Regions from separate parts of the Stutzerimonas sp. VN223-3 genome, predicted to be linked through region 1. Evidence: predicted binding sites of a transcription regulator. Region 1 holds the regulator's gene; each other region holds the start of a gene.

Evidence for each region. Region 1 encodes FliA, which starts transcription of late flagellar genes. Its sites were predicted from a motif close to CTAAAGTTTNNNNNNNNNNNGCCGNTAA; they were not measured.
Region 2: flgM (flagellar biosynthesis anti-sigma factor FlgM) is a predicted target of FliA. The motif match lies at 1,705-1,732, and genes of this name have one in related genera.
Region 3: D7241_RS08090 (methyl-accepting chemotaxis protein) is a predicted target of FliA. The motif match lies at 2,188-2,215, and genes of this name have one in related genera.
Region 4: D7241_RS07980 (flagellin) is a predicted target of FliA. The motif match lies at 2,867-2,894, and genes of this name have one in related genera.

Annotation. Positions count from the first base shown of each region.
Region 1 covers NZ_RBEC01000001.1:804,839-809,230, reverse strand. Annotated here, with positions in the region: gene D7241_RS03750 (chemotaxis protein CheA) at 1-662, opposite strand, end outside; gene D7241_RS03745 (protein phosphatase CheZ) at 675-1,469, opposite strand; gene D7241_RS03740 (chemotaxis response regulator CheY) at 1,490-1,864, opposite strand; gene fliA (RNA polymerase sigma factor FliA) at 1,983-2,708, opposite strand; gene fleN (flagellar synthesis regulator FleN) at 2,726-3,553, opposite strand; gene flhF (flagellar biosynthesis protein FlhF) at 3,645-4,392, opposite strand, start outside.
Region 2 covers NZ_RBEC01000003.1:193,519-197,910, reverse strand. Annotated here, with positions in the region: gene D7241_RS16725 (flagellar brake protein) at 1-736, opposite strand, end outside; gene D7241_RS16720 (flagella synthesis protein FlgN) at 814-1,284, opposite strand; gene flgM (flagellar biosynthesis anti-sigma factor FlgM) at 1,333-1,668, opposite strand; gene flgA (flagellar basal body P-ring formation chaperone FlgA) at 1,774-2,526, opposite strand; gene D7241_RS16705 (chemotaxis protein CheV) at 2,614-3,546, shown strand; gene cheR (protein-glutamate O-methyltransferase CheR) at 3,584-4,392, shown strand, end outside.
Region 3 covers NZ_RBEC01000001.1:1,808,463-1,812,854, forward strand. Annotated here, with positions in the region: gene acnA (aconitate hydratase AcnA) at 1-2,098, shown strand, start outside; gene D7241_RS08090 (methyl-accepting chemotaxis protein) at 2,286-3,854, shown strand; gene D7241_RS08095 (alpha/beta family hydrolase) at 3,844-4,392, opposite strand, start outside.
Region 4 covers NZ_RBEC01000001.1:1,776,402-1,780,793, forward strand. Annotated here, with positions in the region: gene fliD (flagellar filament capping protein FliD) at 1-1,120, opposite strand, end outside; gene D7241_RS07975 (flagellar protein FlaG) at 1,177-1,536, opposite strand; gene D7241_RS07980 (flagellin) at 1,609-2,772, opposite strand; gene D7241_RS07985 (glycosyltransferase) at 3,064-4,392, opposite strand, start outside.

The DNA of each region.
Region 1 (4,392 bases):
AATTCGTCGTCGGTAATCTCGTCACTGGCGGGTGCGACAGGCGTCTGAGCGGCCGGTACGGCACTGGGCTCTGCTGCGAACTGGCCGACACCATGAAGCTGATCCAGCAGCGATTCGAATTCTTCGTCAGTGATTTCGTCACCGGCACTCGCGGGCAGAGCGCCAGTGGAATCATCCAGAGCGCCGAGAAATTGCTCGAATTCGTTATCTGCCGTCGAGGTTTCCGGCTCCGGTTCAACCGCAGCGGGCTCGGCAACCGGAACTTCCGCTCCGGCAGGTTCAGCCAGACGCGACAGCGCGGCGAGCAGCTCGGGGGTGGCTGGCGTGACCTCGGTGCGCTCACGCACTTGGGTAAACATTTCGTTGACGGCGTCCAGTGCCTGCAGCACGACGTCCATCAATTCCGAGTCGACGCGACGCTCACCCTTGCGCAGGATGTCGAAGACGTTTTCGGCAATGTGGCAGCACTCAACCAGCTCATGCAGTTGGAGGAAGCCCGCACCACCTTTTACCGTATGGAAACCGCGAAAAATCGCATTGAGCAGCGCGGTGTCATCGGGGCTGCTTTCCAGCTCCACCAACTGCTCTGACAATAGTTCGAGAATCTCGCCGGCCTCTACCAGGAAGTCCTGGAGGATTTCTTCATCGGCGTCGAAGCTCATATTCACCTTCCCCTAAAAGCCCAGGCTCGAAAGCAGATCGTCGACATCGTCCTGCCCGGATACGACATCCTCACGTATATCGGCATGCATCTGCGGACCTTCACCGTTGGAAGGCTCTTTTTCTTGTTTTTTCTTTTCTTGCTCGGCACGCATGGCTTCGCGGTCATGTTGAATGCCGGCCACACGATCAACCTGGCCAGCCATCAGCACGAGATTGAGCAGGCTGCTTTCGAGTTCACTGATCAGACGGGTTACCCGCTTGATCACCTGGCCTGTCAGGTCCTGAAAATCCTGGGCCAGCATTATTTCGCTGAGATTTTGCGACAGCTGACTGCCATCGTTCATGGTGCGCTGGAGGAATTGATCGATGCGCTTGACCAGATCGCGGAACTGCTCGGCATTCATGTCACGGCGCATGAAGCGCTGCCAATCAGCGGTCAGGCTCTGGGCTTCATAGCTTACGTAGTTCACTAAAGGCGCTGACTCTTCGACCAGATCCATAGTGCGATTGGCCGCTTTCTCGGTCATTTCCACGACATACGAAAGCCGGTCGGTAGCGTCAGTGATCGGTGACGGGTCACCGCCAGTGGCGCACGTATCCATCTCCAGCTTTACGATGGCGTTATGCAGCTCGCGGGTGAGCTTGCCGACTTCCTGATAGAGCCCGTGACTACGGGCCTGGTTGAGCTCATTGAACATCTGCGCCGCTTCATCGAAGCGGCCCTGCTGCAGACTTTCGATCAGCTGAGGTGCATGAGCCCTCAGAGTCGCTTCGAACTCTGCCAGGCTTTGTTCTGCTTGCGTCATAGTGCCCTCGCGGCGTTACTTCAGCCGTTGACGCGCTCGAAGATTTTTTCAATCTTTTCTTTGAGCACTTGAGCCGTGAATGGCTTGACCACATAACCGTTTACGCCTGCCTGCGCGGCCTCGATAATCTGGTCGCGCTTCGCTTCGGCGGTGACCATCAACACCGGAAGGTGCTTCAGGCGATCGTCGGCGCGCACAGCTCGAAGCAGATCGATGCCGCTCATCCCGGGCATGTTCCAATCGGTGACGAGGAAGTCGAAACTCCCGCTCTTTAACATGGGCAGCGCGGTCGTGCCGTCATCCGCCTCAGCGGTATTGGTGAAGCCCAGATCGCGCAGCAGATTCTTAATGATCCGTCTCATGGTCGAGAAGTCATCGACGATGAGAATTTTCATGTTCTTGTCCAAGTACACCTCCGTAATCCCGAAATCCCCAGAACCTGCTCACGGTCTGTTGCGGGCCTCATGAATGAAGCTCGTAAGGGCCTCTAATGCTTTTTTTGCGAACCGGCCGTTAACGGGCGCGCCACTCACCAAGGCGAGCACGCAGGCGCGCCGCGCACTGACTATGCAACTGGCTCACCCGTGATTCGCTGACGCCCAACACCTGGCCGATCTCCTTCAGATTCAACTCTTCGTCGTAATACAACGAAAGCACCAGCTTTTCACGTTCGGGCAGGTTTCCGATGGCCTCGGCCAGCGCCTGTTGAAAACGCTCGTCTTCAAGATCCCGGGACGGCTCCGGATGCGCACTGGCGGCATCCTCCCCAAATTCCCCATGTTCGCCTTCCTGAAGTAAATCATCGAAGCTGAACAAGCGACTACCCAAGGTGTCGCCCAGAATGCCGTAGTACTCATCGAGACTCAATTTAAGTTCGGCCGCAACTTCTTGATCTTTAGCGTCGCGGCCTGTTTTGGCTTCAATTGCCCGAATCGCTTCGCTGACCATGCGCGAGTTACGGTGAACCGAACGCGGTGCCCAGTCGCCCTTACGGACCTCGTCGAGCATCGCGCCACGAATGCGAATTCCAGCGTAAGTCTCGAAGCTCGCGCCTTTGCCGGAATCGTATTTTTTTGACGCCTCCAGTAGACCGATCATGCCCGCCTGCATCAGGTCATCCACCTGCACACTCGCCGGCAAACGCGCCAGGAGGTGATAAGCGATGCGTTTGACTAACGGTGCGTATTGATCGATGAGCTGATACTGCGAGTCTTTTGCCTGAGCTTTGTTGTAATACATACCGAGTCCAGCCACTGTCAGTCGTTAGGCTCTGTGGCGGGCCTGACAAGGCGCTCCACAAAGAACTCCAGATGGCCCCGCGGCGTTGCCGGCAGCGGCCAGGTATCGATCTTCTGCGCGATGGCCTTGAACGCCAGCGAACACTTAGCTCGCGGATAGGCCTCGTAGACGGCACGTTGTTTCTGTACTGCCTTGCGCACCGCCTCGTCGTAAGGAATCGCGCCGACGTACTGCAGCGCCACGTCGAGGAACCGCTCGGTCACTTTGGTCAGCTTGGCGAACAGGTTCCGGCCTTCCTGCGGAGCGTGTGCCATGTTAGCCAGCACACGAAAGCGACTGATGCCGTAGTCGCGATTGAGCAGCTTGATCAACGCATAGGCATCGGTAATGGACGTCGGCTCGTCAGTCACGACTAGCAGCACTTCCTGCGCGGCGCGAACGAAACTCACGACGCCATCGCCAATACCCGCTGCGGTGTCGATAATCAGCACGTCGATATCGTGACCAATGTCGCTAAACGCCTGTATCAGCCCGGAGTGCTGCAACGTGGATAGCTGCACCATGCTCTGGGTTCCCGAAGCCGCGGGCACTATGCGAATGCCGCCCGGCCCCTGAATCAGCACATCACGCAGATCGCATTCGCCAGCAATGACGTCGGCCAACGTGCGCTTGGTAGCCAACCCTAGCAGCACGTCGACATTGGCCAGCCCAAGGTCGGCATCAAGCAACACCACCCGGCGACCGAGGTCGGCCAGCGCCAGCGCCAGATTGACCGACACATTGGTCTTGCCGACGCCACCCTTGCCGCCAGTCACGGCAATAACCTGTACGGGATGAATACCCATTTTCAAACGCCTATATCTTGCTGGGGCCCTGAGGCCATCGATGCGTTCAGCCCGAACGCGTCTTCTTTGTCTGTGTCACGGAGCAAAGCGTTCATCCGACCTTCCGTGAAGAACCGTTGTACAGCCCGGAGAACATATCGGCCATGGTCTCTTCGCTGGGAGTCTCTTCGGACTGCAGGCTTACCGCACGGCTGACCAGCTGATGGCTGCGCGGCAGATGCAGATCATCTGGGATGCGCGGCCCATCGGCGAGGTACGCGATGGGCAAATGCTGGCTGATCGTGAGACCAAGCACATCACCCAGGCTTCCCGCCTCATCCAGTTTAGTCAGAATGCAGCCAGCCAGCCCACAGCGGCGATAGTTATGCCATGTCGCTTTGAGCACCTGGCTCTGACTGGTTGCCGGCAGCACCAGATAATTCTTCGATTTGATACCACGATCAGCCAGCGCTTCGAGCTGCATACGCATCATCGGGTCGCCCGCAGGCAAACCGGCGGTATCGACGAGAATCAGGCGCTTGCGGGCCAACGGCTCCAGCGTCTTGCTCAGCGGCTGGCTGGGGTCTATCTGAATGACCGGTACATCGAGGATGCGACCAAGGGTCTTCAACTGCTCCTGTGCACCGATGCGGTAGTTGTCCATGCTCGCCAGGGCAATGCTCTGCGCGCCGTGTTTGAGCACGTAGCGCGCGGCGAGCTTTGCCAGCGTGGTGGTCTTGCCGGCGCCAGCCGGGCCAACCAGCGCGATGATGCCGCCCTCTTCCAGCGGCTCGACCTTGCTGACCTTGATCGCCTGCGCCAGGTACGCCAGCAACATGCGCCAGGCCTGGCGTGGCTCG
Region 2 (4,392 bases), on a different contig from region 1:
CAGCCGCCTGGTCGCGACGTGCTTCGCGTTGGAGTTGATAGACGAATCGTTCAATCTGGCGTTGCGTCAGGCCGCTAATACGGTAGAAGCGCATGCCACAGAAGGTTACGTCGAGCTTCTCGTCGAAGACGAGGTGCCGAAGCTCTGCTGCTGTTGTGATGGTGCCGAAGGGCAGCTTGGCGGAAAGCTGTTCATAGACACGCCCAGTCTGCAGGCCGCTTTGTACATCTCCCTGAAAGCTCAGCTTGCAACCGGTTGCCGACATATCCAGCAGTTTGCCTTCCAATGGCTTTTTGATTGCCTTGCCACTTAGCGCTGCGCTGATAGGCTGTCCTAGTAGCGGGGCGCGATAGGCGTTACGACGTTGGTGATAGAGGATTTCGCCAGGTAGCGGAGCCCAGTAGCAACGCGCATCGTCCAGCTCACCGAGGTGTATCGGATGGTTGTTTTCCCAAGCGATACGCACGCCCTCATAGAAGCCTTCGGCATGGAACGATTCGCCGGAAAGTAGCAACCGTTCACCGTCGCTCGGTATCAGCTCGTCGAATGCGATCCAGCCCTTCTCCCGATTTACCTCCACCAGATAAGTCTGATAGCGCTGGCTGCGTTCGGCGAAGCGGACCAGTAACGGGATGTGATTATCCAGAAGAAGCCGCAGGTTGGCATGAACCTCAACCGCAGTTTTGAGGGTTTGCGGAGGCTGGGGGCCTTCTTCCTCTATAAAAGGGTTAGACACTTTGCGTTGCTCTCCGGCACATAACGAACACTAGCCGCATAGTAGCATTTTGCCTCTATTGGCTGCGTGTTTGTGCTTTAAGCCTGGCTAAGTGGGCGATGATGCGCGCTTTTTGCGGCAGCGCCTCGGCGATCGTACAAGTCTGGCGTCTGGTTACTGCCCTGCAATAGCTGCAGCATGCTGCCAACTGCGCTCTGGTTCGCGCGGATAAGTTTGCCGTTGCGCTCATTGGAGCTTCTGCAGGCTTCAAGGATGGCATCGAGCTGTTCTGCCTGGACCATGATTTCCTGAGCTGCCTTGGATTCTTTGACAAATGCTATCAAGCCGCTCCGATCAGCGCTGAGCTGTGCCTTTGTAAGCGCCTGGCTGCGGAGGGTGCCGTGTTGCCCCAGCAGTGCTAGTAGCGCCTGCTTTTGCGTGAGTAATTGTTCCAGGCCCGAGAGATCGCGCTCGGCGAGTGCCTGATACTCCGCATTGGTGAGCTCCAGAAGTTTTCTGGCAGTGTCGATATCCTCAATGAGCTGCTGAAGCAATTCGGTATCTTGCATAGTGGCCTCTGACGCGTTGACGCTTGGTTACCACTTATCGCCAAGGCTTCAACGCTGGCTTTCGAACGCTAGCAGCTTCGACGCTACTCGCTGATTATCTATCTGGTAGCTTCCATCGGCGATGGCTTGCTTGATTTGAGCTACACGCTCCTGATCGACGGAGGGCTGCTGATTCAGCTTTTCCGTTGCTTGTTGCAGACGCTGCGCTTCAGGGCTCAGTTGAACACTCTCGCCGGTTACCGGTGCGCTGTCGGCCGTGCTTTTGGTCGCTTCAGTCGTTGGGTTCTGCTGGACTGTCGATCGCTCAGCGTTCTGGACGCTACTGTTGCGTCCGCTGCTCGGTGGATTGGCGGCGCTATTTGGCCGGTTGAAATCGATAACCATGATCGAAACCTCGAATAAGTCAGGACGCTTGCCTGCTTTTCGGCAAAGCTGCTAGAAACTTTAGCCTTTTTTTTTGTGAGCGGATGCGGCATAGCATGCGTCGCCCTACATCGCCACTTGTACCTGGCCGGGGCCGGTTACTCGCGCTTTGATCACTCTCCCGGATCGTTGGTTTTTGACCCGGATCTGGCTTCCAAGTGCACCGTCGGATAAAGCTTCGCCCGGCATTCTCACATCTATCGTCGAGTTTTGCGCGCTGATTACCACCTGGTCGCCTTTGTGCACCACCTCCGCAAGTGAAACATAGCTTGGTGGAAGCACTTGATCGGGAAGGGCGCTACGGGTGAGTTTGTTGCCCAGTACCTGATCGAATGCCGTCAGGTAGCCCTGGGTCAGTAGGCTAACGTCCCGTTCGGCAAGCATGACGTCGGCTTGCTCAAGAATGCTTTCACGTTTTAGTGGCCGTCTTGCGACTATCACCTCACGGAACAAATGGACCTGTCCGGGGACGAAAACGGACCAGGGCGAGGAGCCCCGGCAGCTGACCCGCACAGTGGTGCGTCCGACCGGCTGTGCCGGGCTTTCGAGTTCAGTCGTCAAAGGCTGATCGCATGCCGCCAGACGCAAGCGCGGATCGAGTCTGTTGACTTCGATCTGGTGGCGAGCCTGGATTTGGCTACGCTGCAAGTAGTCGCTCACTTCGCGCTCAAGAAACCCACGGGTCGCGTCGATAAGCTGTTCGGGCCGTGTAACGGTTGCCGAATCAGCATACTGGCTCAGCCCACATAAAGCCGGTAAAAGGATTGCGCGGCAAAGGGCTTTACAAGGTCGCCGGAAAAAAGTCATCTGTTCGCTCATGGCAGACAAGAAGCAAGGGGCGTGCCGTTATGTCCCCCGTTGCCACAACGTCTGAATGCCTATCTCGCAAGCAAGAGGAAAACTGGCATGGCCGGTGTATTGGATTCGGTTAACCAGCGTACCCAACTGGTCGGGCAAAACCGCCTGGAGTTGTTGTTGTTCCGTTTGGATGGCAAGCAGCTCTATGGCATCAATGTATTCAAAGTCAAGGAGGTGCTGCAGTGCCCCCGGCTGACTATCATGCCCCGGTCGAGTCCGGTTGTTCGCGGAGTTGCGAATATACGAGGCAGCACGCTTTCCATCCTTGATCTCTCTCTGGCGACTGGAAAACCTGCGCTGCTGGATCTCAATAACAGCTTTGCCGTTATTGTCGAATACAACACCAAGGTGCTCGGTTTTCTGGTGCGCTCCGTAGAGCGGATCGTCAACATGAACTGGGAGGATATCCTTCCGCCTCCTAAAGGCGTTGGGAGTGATCATTATTTGACGGCTGTGACGCACGTCGATGATCAGATGGTCGAAATCATCGATGTGGAAAAAGTGCTAGCCGAGGTGGCTCCTGTTTCGGAGCTATTGTCTGTCAGCATCGCGGACGAGGAAACGCACACCAAGGCGTCGTTCAGTCGCGTCCTGGTCGTTGATGATTCTTCCGTTGCGCGAAAGCAGATAATCCGTTGTCTACAGAATCTAGGCATCGAAACAGTCGCACAGAACGATGGTCGCCAGGCGCTGAACTATCTGAAGGGACTCATTGCTGACGGCAAGAAGCCGTCCGAGGAATTCGTGATGATGATTTCCGACATCGAGATGCCGGAGATGGATGGCTATACGCTTACGACCGAGGTTCGTCAGGATCCGGTTATGCGTGATATGCATATTCTGCTGCATACCTCGCTTTCTGGTGTGTTCAACCAGAGCATGGTCAAGCGCGTCGGAGCGGATGATTTTCTCGCCAAGTTCCGTCCAGACGATCTGGCTAATCGAGTAATAGAACGGATCCGAGCTGCGGACGGAAACTGAGGCGTTGTCCTCTCAATTGACTGGTGGGGCATTATTAGTGTCAGGTGATCCGGATTTCGATCAGTTCCGAATATTCCTAGAGAAAACTTGCGGCATCCTTCTGGGTGGTAACAAGCAGTACCTTGTGGCCAGCCGGCTTAACAAACTGATGGAGCAACAAGGGCTCAAGAGTCTGGGAGATCTGGTCAGGAAAATTCAAGCTCAGCCACGCAGCGGTCTGCGCGAGCAGGTCGTCGATGCGATGACGACTAACGAAACGCTCTGGTTCCGCGATAGCTATCCGTTCGAAGTGCTCAAGAGCCGTGTCTTGCCGGAGCTATTGAGAAGTGCGGCGGGTCAACGCTTGCGTATATGGTCGGCCGCCTGTTCGTCAGGGCAGGAACCGTATTCGCTATCAATGACGATCGACGAATACGAGCGCAGCAACTCTAATCAACCAAAACCTGCGGTTCAAATCGTAGCGACTGAGCTTTCCGGTGCCATGCTTGCGGCCAGCAAGGCGGCCGAATACGACAGCCTTGCGATTGCGCGGGGATTGTCGAGTGAGCGCTTACAGCGCTATTTCGACGTCAAGACGCCGGGTCGCTGGGCAGTCAAGCCGCCGATACGGAGTCGGGTGGAGTTCCGCGTGCAGAATCTTCTCGACAGCTATGCCGTGTTGGGTAAATTCGATGTGGTCTTCTGCCGGAATGTGCTTATCTATTTTTCCGCAGATGTGAAAAAAGACATTCTCAAACGCATCCATGCCACGCTCAAGCCTGGCGGTTATCTATTCCTGGGTGCCTCCGAGGCGCTCAACGGCTTGCCTGAGCTATATCAGATGGTTCAGTGCAGTCCGGGTATCAT
Region 3 (4,392 bases), 1.0 Mb from region 1:
GACCAAAGAAGAAAACGGCGAAACCATCGCATACCCGGACACCCTGGTCGGCACCGATTCGCATACAACCATGATCAACGGCCTCGGCGTGCTGGGTTGGGGCGTGGGCGGTATCGAGGCGGAAGCGGCCATGCTCGGCCAGCCCGTATCGATGCTGATTCCTGAAGTAGTCGGCATGCGCCTGACCGGAAAACTCAACGAAGGCGTGACGGCTACCGATCTGGTACTCACCGTCACCCAGATGCTGCGCAAGCAGGGGGTGGTGGGCAAATTCGTCGAATTCTTCGGTCCCGGCCTCGACAATCTTCCCCTTGCCGACCGCGCGACCATCGGCAACATGGCACCCGAATACGGCGCGACCTGCGGTTTTTTCCCGGTGGATCAGGTCACGATTGATTACCTGCGCCTGACCGGGCGCGACGAGGACCGCATCGCGCTGGTCGAGGCGTACAGCAAGGCCCAGGGCATGTGGCGGGACAGCAATTCACCGGACCCGGTGTTCACCGCCACTCTGGAACTGGACCTCAGCCAGGTGCAGCCTTCTCTCGCCGGACCCAAGCGTCCACAGGACAGGGTTTCGCTGGGTGACATTGGCGCCAACTTCGATCTCCTACTGGAAACCAGTGGCAAGACTCAGCAAGCCAACAGCTCGGTGCCCGTAGCTGGCGAGGATTTCGGTCTCAAGCATGGCGCAGTCGTCATCGCGGCGATTACCTCCTGCACCAACACTTCCAACCCCAACGTCCTGATGGCCGCTGGACTGGTAGCAAAGAAGGCGCTCGAACGCGGTTTGAAGCGTGCGCCATGGGTGAAATCCTCCCTCGCGCCCGGCTCCAAGGTCGTCACCGATTATCTAGAGCGCGCCGGGCTGACCACCTACCTGGATCAGCTTGGTTTCAATCTCGTCGGTTATGGCTGCACCACTTGCATCGGCAACTCCGGACCGTTGCCCGAGGCCATTGGCCAAGCGGTCACCGACAACGATCTGATCGTGTCCTCCGTGCTCTCCGGCAACCGCAACTTCGAGGGACGCGTGCATCCGCTGGTGAAGGCCAACTGGCTGGCTTCGCCGCCGCTGGTGGTGGCCTTTGCGCTTGCCGGTACAACCCGAATCAATATGGATAAGGACCCACTCGGCTACGACGAGCAGAATCAGCCGGTCTACCTTAAGGACATCTGGCCGACCAGCGCCGAAGTAAACGAAGCGGTCAGCAAGATTGATGGGCAAATGTTCCGTACACGCTATGCGGACGTATTCAGCGGCGACGAGCATTGGCAGTCCATCGCAGTAACCGCTGGCGATACCTATAAATGGAACAGCAATTCGAGCTATGTGCAGAATCCGCCGTTCTTCGAGGACATCGGCCAACCGCTGGTGCCGCCAGCAAATGTCGAGAATGCGCGCATTCTCGCTCTGTTTGGCGACTCCATCACCACTGACCACATCTCGCCAGCTGGCAACATCAAAGCCAGTTCGCCCGCCGGTCTGTACCTGCAGCAACTGGGCGTAAAGCCGGAAGACTTCAACTCCTATGGCTCGCGTCGAGGCAATCATGAAGTGATGATGCGCGGGACATTCGCCAACATCCGCATCAAGAACGAGATGCTGGGTGGCGAAGAAGGCGGCAATACGTTTCATCAGCCGAGCGGAGAGCGCATGTCGATTTACGACGCGGCAATGCGCTACCAGACCGAAGGCGTGCCGCTGGTGGTGATAGCCGGCAAGGAGTACGGCACCGGCTCCAGCCGCGACTGGGCGGCCAAGGGCACCAACCTGCTCGGGGTGAAAGCTGTGATCGCCGAAAGCTTTGAGCGCATCCACCGCTCCAACCTGATCGGCATGGGCGTGCTGGCGCTGCAGTTCGTCGGTGATCAGACGCGCAAATCATTAAGCCTGACCGGTAACGAGACGCTCTCTATCCGAGGTCTCAGTGCCGACATCAAACCACGTCAGCTCCTGACCGTGGATGTGGAGCGCGAGGACGGCTCACGAGACAATTTCCAAGTGCTCTGCCGCATCGACACGCTCAATGAAGTCCAGTACTTCAAGGCCGGCGGCATTTTGCATTATGTCCTAAGACAGTTGATCGAAGCCTGAGCGCCACGCATCCCTGGCGCCCCTTCAACGCTCGCTCGCAACACTGTTGCAGCGGGCGTCTTGTTTCTGCGAATGTTTGTCGGTTGATGCTCAACTGATTGGTTTTGCTGCCGTTAATAAGACATGGCTTGCCGTCATCGACTGCCCAAGAACATCAAAACCATCCCGAACTGCCAGGCGTACCCTCATGCGAAACAACCAGCCCATCACTCAGCGTGAATATGCATTCCCAGAGCAGCAGCGGCTGATTTCCACCACGGACCTCAAAGGCCAGATCAGCTACTGCAACGACATATTCGCCGAAGTCAGCGGCTTCGAGCGCGGCGAATTGATCGGCTCGCCGCATAACCTGATCCGTCACCCGGACGTGCCGGCCGCCGTTTTCGCCCACATGTGGCGGACGCTTAAGGATGGCAAACCCTGGATGGGCATCGTCAAGAATCGACGCAAGAATGGCGACCATTACTGGGTCAACGCCTATATGACGCCCATGCTCGATCTGCAGCGCAAGATCGTCGGTTACGAGTCAGTTCGCACCAAGCCCACACGTGAACAGGTGCAGCGGGCGGAGGCACTTTATGCGCGACTTAATGCGGGCAAGAGCGGCGTGCCACGTCGCGACAAGTGGCTGCCCGTCGCAGTCAATTGGCTGCCGTTCATTTGCATCAGCCAGATCGGTTTCATGGTCGGTTTATGGCTCGATCACATCTGGGGGTTCGCATTGGCTGCGCTGCTTTCCGTGCCGCTGGGACTCGCCGGGCGGCATTGGCAGATGCGCGGCATGAGCCGGTTGGTACGGCTGGCCGAACAATCAACGAGCGACCCGCTGATCGCCCAGATGTACACCGACAGTCAGGGCGCCGAAGCCCGGCTGGAAATGGCGATGCTCAGCGAACATGCACGACTGAAGACCTGTCTGACCCGTCTTCAGGACAGCGCCGAGCAGCTTCAGCAGCAAGCCAAGCGCGCAGATGAACTGGCGCACAGCTGTTCCGACGGTTTGGCGCGTCAGCATCACGAGACCGAACAGGTCGCCACGGCCATTAATCAAATGGCCGCAACGACTCAGGAGGTTGCCGGCAACGTAGCCCTGGCGGCCGGTGCCACCGAAGAGGCCAGCCGGCTCGCCGCCGAGGGCCGAGAAATCAGCGCACAGACCCGCAAGGCCATCGAGTCGCTGGCCAGCGCGGTGACAGAGACGGGCGATGCGGTTTCAGCGCTGGCGAAGAACAGCGACGAAATTGGCACCGTCGTCGATGTGATCAAAAGCATTGCCGACCAGACCAACTTGCTTGCACTCAATGCAGCCATCGAAGCAGCTCGCGCCGGGGAAAGCGGTCGTGGCTTCGCGGTGGTCGCCGACGAGGTCCGCCAACTGGCCCAGCGCACCGCTACGGCCACAGGCCAGATTCATCAACTGATTGAAAAACTTCAGCTGCAGGCACGCCAGGCCGTTGAAACCACCGAACAGGGCCGCGCTCAGGCGAGCCGTGGCGTGGAAAGGGTAATCGACGCGGACAAGGCGCTCGCCGGCATCAGCACCGCGGTGGAAAGCATCATCGATATGACCTCGCAGATCGCCTCGGCGACCGAGCAGCAGAGTGCAGTTGCCGAGGAAATCAGCCACAACGTCAGTAATATTGCCCGCCTCGCCGATCAGACCGCGGGTGATGCACAAAGCTCGACGTTGCTCTCCGAGGAACTGGCCGCAACCGCGCAGTCCCAATACACCCTGGTGGAGCGCTTCAACCGCTGAACGATCGGTTATGCAGAAACGCCGCGACTGCGTTCGCGGCGTTATCGAGATGCTGATCGTGAGTCAGTCCCGATCGTTTCAGAGGCTTTAGATCATGGTCGGCGGTTGCCAGCCAGCTGAGGCGAATCGCCGGCGATAGCGGGTATCCGGCGACCGTATTCCGGTCACCCAGCGCGTCGCGCTCACCCTGAACGATCAGGGTCGGCGTACGTAGCTCGGCAAGATGCGCCACGCGCGGCTTCTCTGGCTTTCCTGTGGCATAAAAGGGATAACCCAGACACACCAGCGCATCAACCTCCAGCTCATCGGCCAGGAGGCTGGCCATCCGTCCGCCCATCGATTTGCCACCGATCGCCAGCCGCCCTGCGGTTTGCTGTCGGACATAGCCATAAACGTCCCGCCATTGTTGTAGCAGTAGCGCCTGAGGGTTCGGTGGACGTTTGCGCCCGGTATGGCGCCGCTCTGCCATGTAGGCGAATTCGAAACGGAACACCTCTATTCCACGCGCGACGAGGCGCTCGGTCATCTGCGCCATGAA
Region 4 (4,392 bases), 970 kb from region 1:
CTTCGAAGCTGCTGCCAGTCACCTTGGCTAGCTTATCGCTATCTATCTTGAGTGAGCCGTCTCTTTGGGTGGTGATACCGATATCGCTAAGCGCTCGGATAGTACCCGAACCCTCTGTCTTGACCAGTTCATTACGGATAGTATTGAGCAAAGTACGAGCGGTTGCGTCTCCAACCAGCGCGCCGGTTACCGGCGTTTTGCCATCGCCCACCGGAGTAACTTTTGTTTGGGCATTCACTACACCTATGAGCTTGTTATAGGCATCGACGAAGGCTTGGACCTGTTTCGTAACTCCCGCTTCATCTAGTTTCACGCCAACCGTCAACGGCTTCCCTTCTTCCGTTACGCCTTTCAAGTCCAACGTCACCCCCTCGATGGCGGTTTCGATCTTGTTGGTCTTGCTGATCACACTTAAGCCATCAATAGTGAGTTCGGCACTACTGGCTTTAGTTATGACGCCTGCCGAACCGTCGTCACCAGGCGCCGCTGTTCCACCAGCGAAAGCCAACTTGGACAGATCACCGCTCGCTCCGCTCACCGCGACGGTAATGTCTTCGTTCGCGCCAGAAGTAGAACTGTTAAGTACCAGCCGCGATCCGGAGCTGTCAGTCACTATGGTTGCGCTCAGACCCTCCTTAGCGCCGGCTTTGTTAATCGCATCCCGAACACCCGCTAAAGTATTGTTACCCTCACCCACCGTAATGGCAGGCAGCGCAACTTCGCCAATACTGACAGTAAGAGTTCCGCTACCCAAGGTTACAGGTGTTTTTGGATCATCAACTATCGCCTGAAGCGCCACCTTGCTCCCAGCTGCAAGTTGACTAACTTCAACTTTATAGCTGCCGGCACCTGCAGATATGCCTGCCGTTACCCCAAGCAGATCAACATTGGAAGAGGACGCAGCCCTGGCCTGGAACAGCTCTGGTTTATTTAGCTTACCCAGCGCAGTCTGAAATTCACTGATGGCACTCTTCAGCGTGCCGATCGCCGTAATTCGAGTGGTGGTTTTGGACTCGAGCGTGCTGAGCTGCGACTCTTTTGGCGCGCGCTCCGCAGCCACCATACTGGCTACGATACTGTCGATATCGATTCCGGAACCGATGCCCGTTACGCCCGCCATAACCCTACCTCGTCAAGAAAACAACGTACTGAAGCAACCAATCAAGATCCGTGCCGTTACGCCTTCGTCTCGAATAACAAGCTGCGCATCTCATCAAGTCGTTCGGCCAATCGAAGAATTTCCTCTGATGGAATTTGCCGAACCATCTTGCCCGACTCACCATCGACAACCTGAACGACAAGCTCGCCTGTCGAGTCGTCGACGCTGAAACTCAAATCACGCCGCGCACTTTGCATTTGCGCAAGCAATTTTTCCACGGCCTCGCCGACAGCTGCCGACCGGTCAGCTTGGCCCTCGCCGGGAGCGACAGGCTCTTGCCGATCAGACGACAAAAACCCAGACTCCTTGGGAAGGCTGGGTATTGTGCTGAGCGGGGTCAAGGCCGCTGCGACTCCGGCTATTTTTGCGACGTCCATGATTCACCTCGAAATGAATCGATGGGGAAGTGACAAGCACTTCCCCATCTTACGCCATCTTAGAGCCGCTTATTATTGCAGCAGGCTCAGGACTGCCTGCGGCAGCTGCTTGGCCTGTGCCAGGATTGCGGTACCAGCCTGTTGCAGAATCTGGTTCTTGCTGAGGTTGGCGGTTTCAGCGGCGAAGTCCGTGTCCTGGATTCGACCGCGAGCGGCAGAGACGTTCTCAGAGATGTTCTGCAAGTTCCCGATGGTATTCTCGAATCGGTTCTGAACAGCACCGAGATCTGCTCGCTGCGCATCAATGTCTTGAATAGCTTGGTCAATGACCATCACAGCTTCTTGAGAACCCTGTACCGTACTTACATCAATTCCAGATACTTTAGTCTCAGTGGCCTCTGTTGCAGCTGTGTAAGCGGCACCCGCCGCCAGGCCTGCAGGCAGAGCACTAACGCTCAAAGACGTGAGTGCGTTCGCCGAGCCATCAGTATCTAGTCCGGAGATGATTTTAGTATCCGCGCCGTCAGTCACGAAAGCACCCAATCCGACGTTCGCATCGTTGATTGCAGTCGCAATTTGCTGAGTGGCGTCAGCTGCTGTAGTACCACTCGCGATGGTAGTAGTCACAGTGAAGTTTTCACCGTTGACGGTCCCGCTTACAGTAACTGTGCCCGAAGCGCTCGCAGTTCCGGTCGCCGCAGCCACGGAGCCTTCGAAAGACTTACCTTTCAAAGAATCGGTGCTCATCTCGTCAATCTTGACGCTGATGGTTTCGTTAGCGGCACTTCCTACTTGGAACGTAGTTGTATCGAAGCTGCCATCCAGCAGTTTCTTACCACCGAAGGTGGTGGTATTCGAAATACGATCAAGTTCCTTCTTCAGCTCACTTACTTCCGAGTTCAATGCTTTACGCTCGGAATCACTGTTGGAACCGTTGGCCGACTGCAGGGCCAGATCGCGCATACGCTGCAGCAGGTTTGTAGATTGCTGAAGCGCGCCTTCGGCTGTTTGCGCCATCGAGATGCCGTCGTTGGAGTTCTTTACCGCAACACCCAAGCCGTTCACCTGGCTGGTAAGACGGTTCGCAATTTGCAGACCAGCAGCGTCATCCTTCGCGCTGTTAATACGACTGCCTGTCGACAAACGCTGCATAGAAGTGGCAAGCGAGTTAGACGAATTATTCAGGTTGCGCTGAGTATTCAGGGAAGCAACGTTGGTGTTTACGGTCAAAGCCATGATATTTGTCCTCCATCGGACCTAGCTTGTTTTGCCTGGGTTGCGACCCTAGCCTGCAATGCTCAGGCAACCAGTGAGTTCGCATTCATCTTTTGTATCGGCGCTTCATCTGGAAGCTTTAGAACTTTCTGCCTGTTCTTCGAAAATCGCCGGCTCGTACCTGCACAAAAGCCCTTTTTGACCCGGTATATCCAATCGGGTCCTGACCTGTATCGACTAGAGTGCGAACAGCTTTAGCCAGCTATGAAAAAAGCCCTCCGTAGAGGGCTTTCAACATCGGACATGAGCGATTCAGTATCCCGTCCAGGCATCACGCCACTGATCCAGGACCTGTCCCGCCAGAAGCCAATCGCGGCGTACCACGACACGCAACTCATCGCCTAGACGGGCAGTAGCTTCCCGCTCAGCCATGTGGCCTCGTATTGCATCCACCCAATCGGCAAAACGATTTTTCACCCGCGTAACAGGCAGCGCTCCCTGATAAGGCGCGAGGTTGCTGCAAACGACCGGGAAGCCGCAGGCGCCATACTCCAGCAATTTGAGGTTGCTCTTGCATATGTTGAATGGGTTGTCTTCTAACGGCGCGATTGCGAGATCTAGATCCAGGCTGGCGAGCTTCTCGGCGTAACGCTCGATGCCGACACCCTGGTGCCACTCCTTGACATAAGGTTTCAAAACCTCTGGACACATCCCAAGGAAGATCCAGTCCACTTCTTTAGCGAGCTCACGGACCACGTCGACGATCAGTTCTAAATCGCCTGTGTGGCTGGCCCCGCCTGCCCAGCCGACACGCAACCGTTCGCCATTACGGCGGTTCGCCTTGAGGCCGCCCCACGGTCCCGTTGGTAGCCGATTTGGTACAACCCGGATATCCGGATGATAGCCATGAAACGCTTCGGCAAGCGGATCGGTAGTAACCACAATACGATCGACGAAACTCATTCCTCGTCGTAAGGAGCGCACAATGTCTTTGGGCATGTGCTTACGATGGACACTTTTGACCGGCACGTTGGGCAGATAGTCGTCCAGCTCGTAAATTTTGAATGCGCGAGAAAAAGCCTTCAGCCGCCGCATCGCCTCGAGTCGTTCGTCGCCAATTTGTCGTTGCAGGATAACCGCGTCCGGCTCGTAACGCTCCAGGTCCGCAGGATGCATGAGCCCTACCGACACTGCCCCCTCCGCTTTGCCAGCTTCTTCCAATGCCTCGAAAGGGTAAATGATGCGATAGTGGCCGCAGCCGAAAAGGTCGGCAGGATGCGCCAGGATGCGAGGAACTGGTTTCCATGACCCCATTGGACGCCACGACAGGCGGACATCTGAAAGCTTGAAGCCTCCGAGCCGCTGCAGACTTAAACCCGGGTTATATGCCGGATCGCGGGCCAGTACGCTCAACCAGCGAGCATAAATCAGGTCGTCCTGCTCCGGGGTGCTGGCAGGCCACCGAGCATCGTCTTGCAAGAGACGCACATGTGGCGTCCACACGGTGAGGTAACCCGCCTCACGCGCCTTCAGGCAGAGATCGACGTCGCCCCAGGCCTGGCCCAGTTCGCCCTCGTCAAGTCCATCCAGTTGGACGAACAACGCCCGTGAAATCATCAGGCACTCAAGCGAGACCGCACT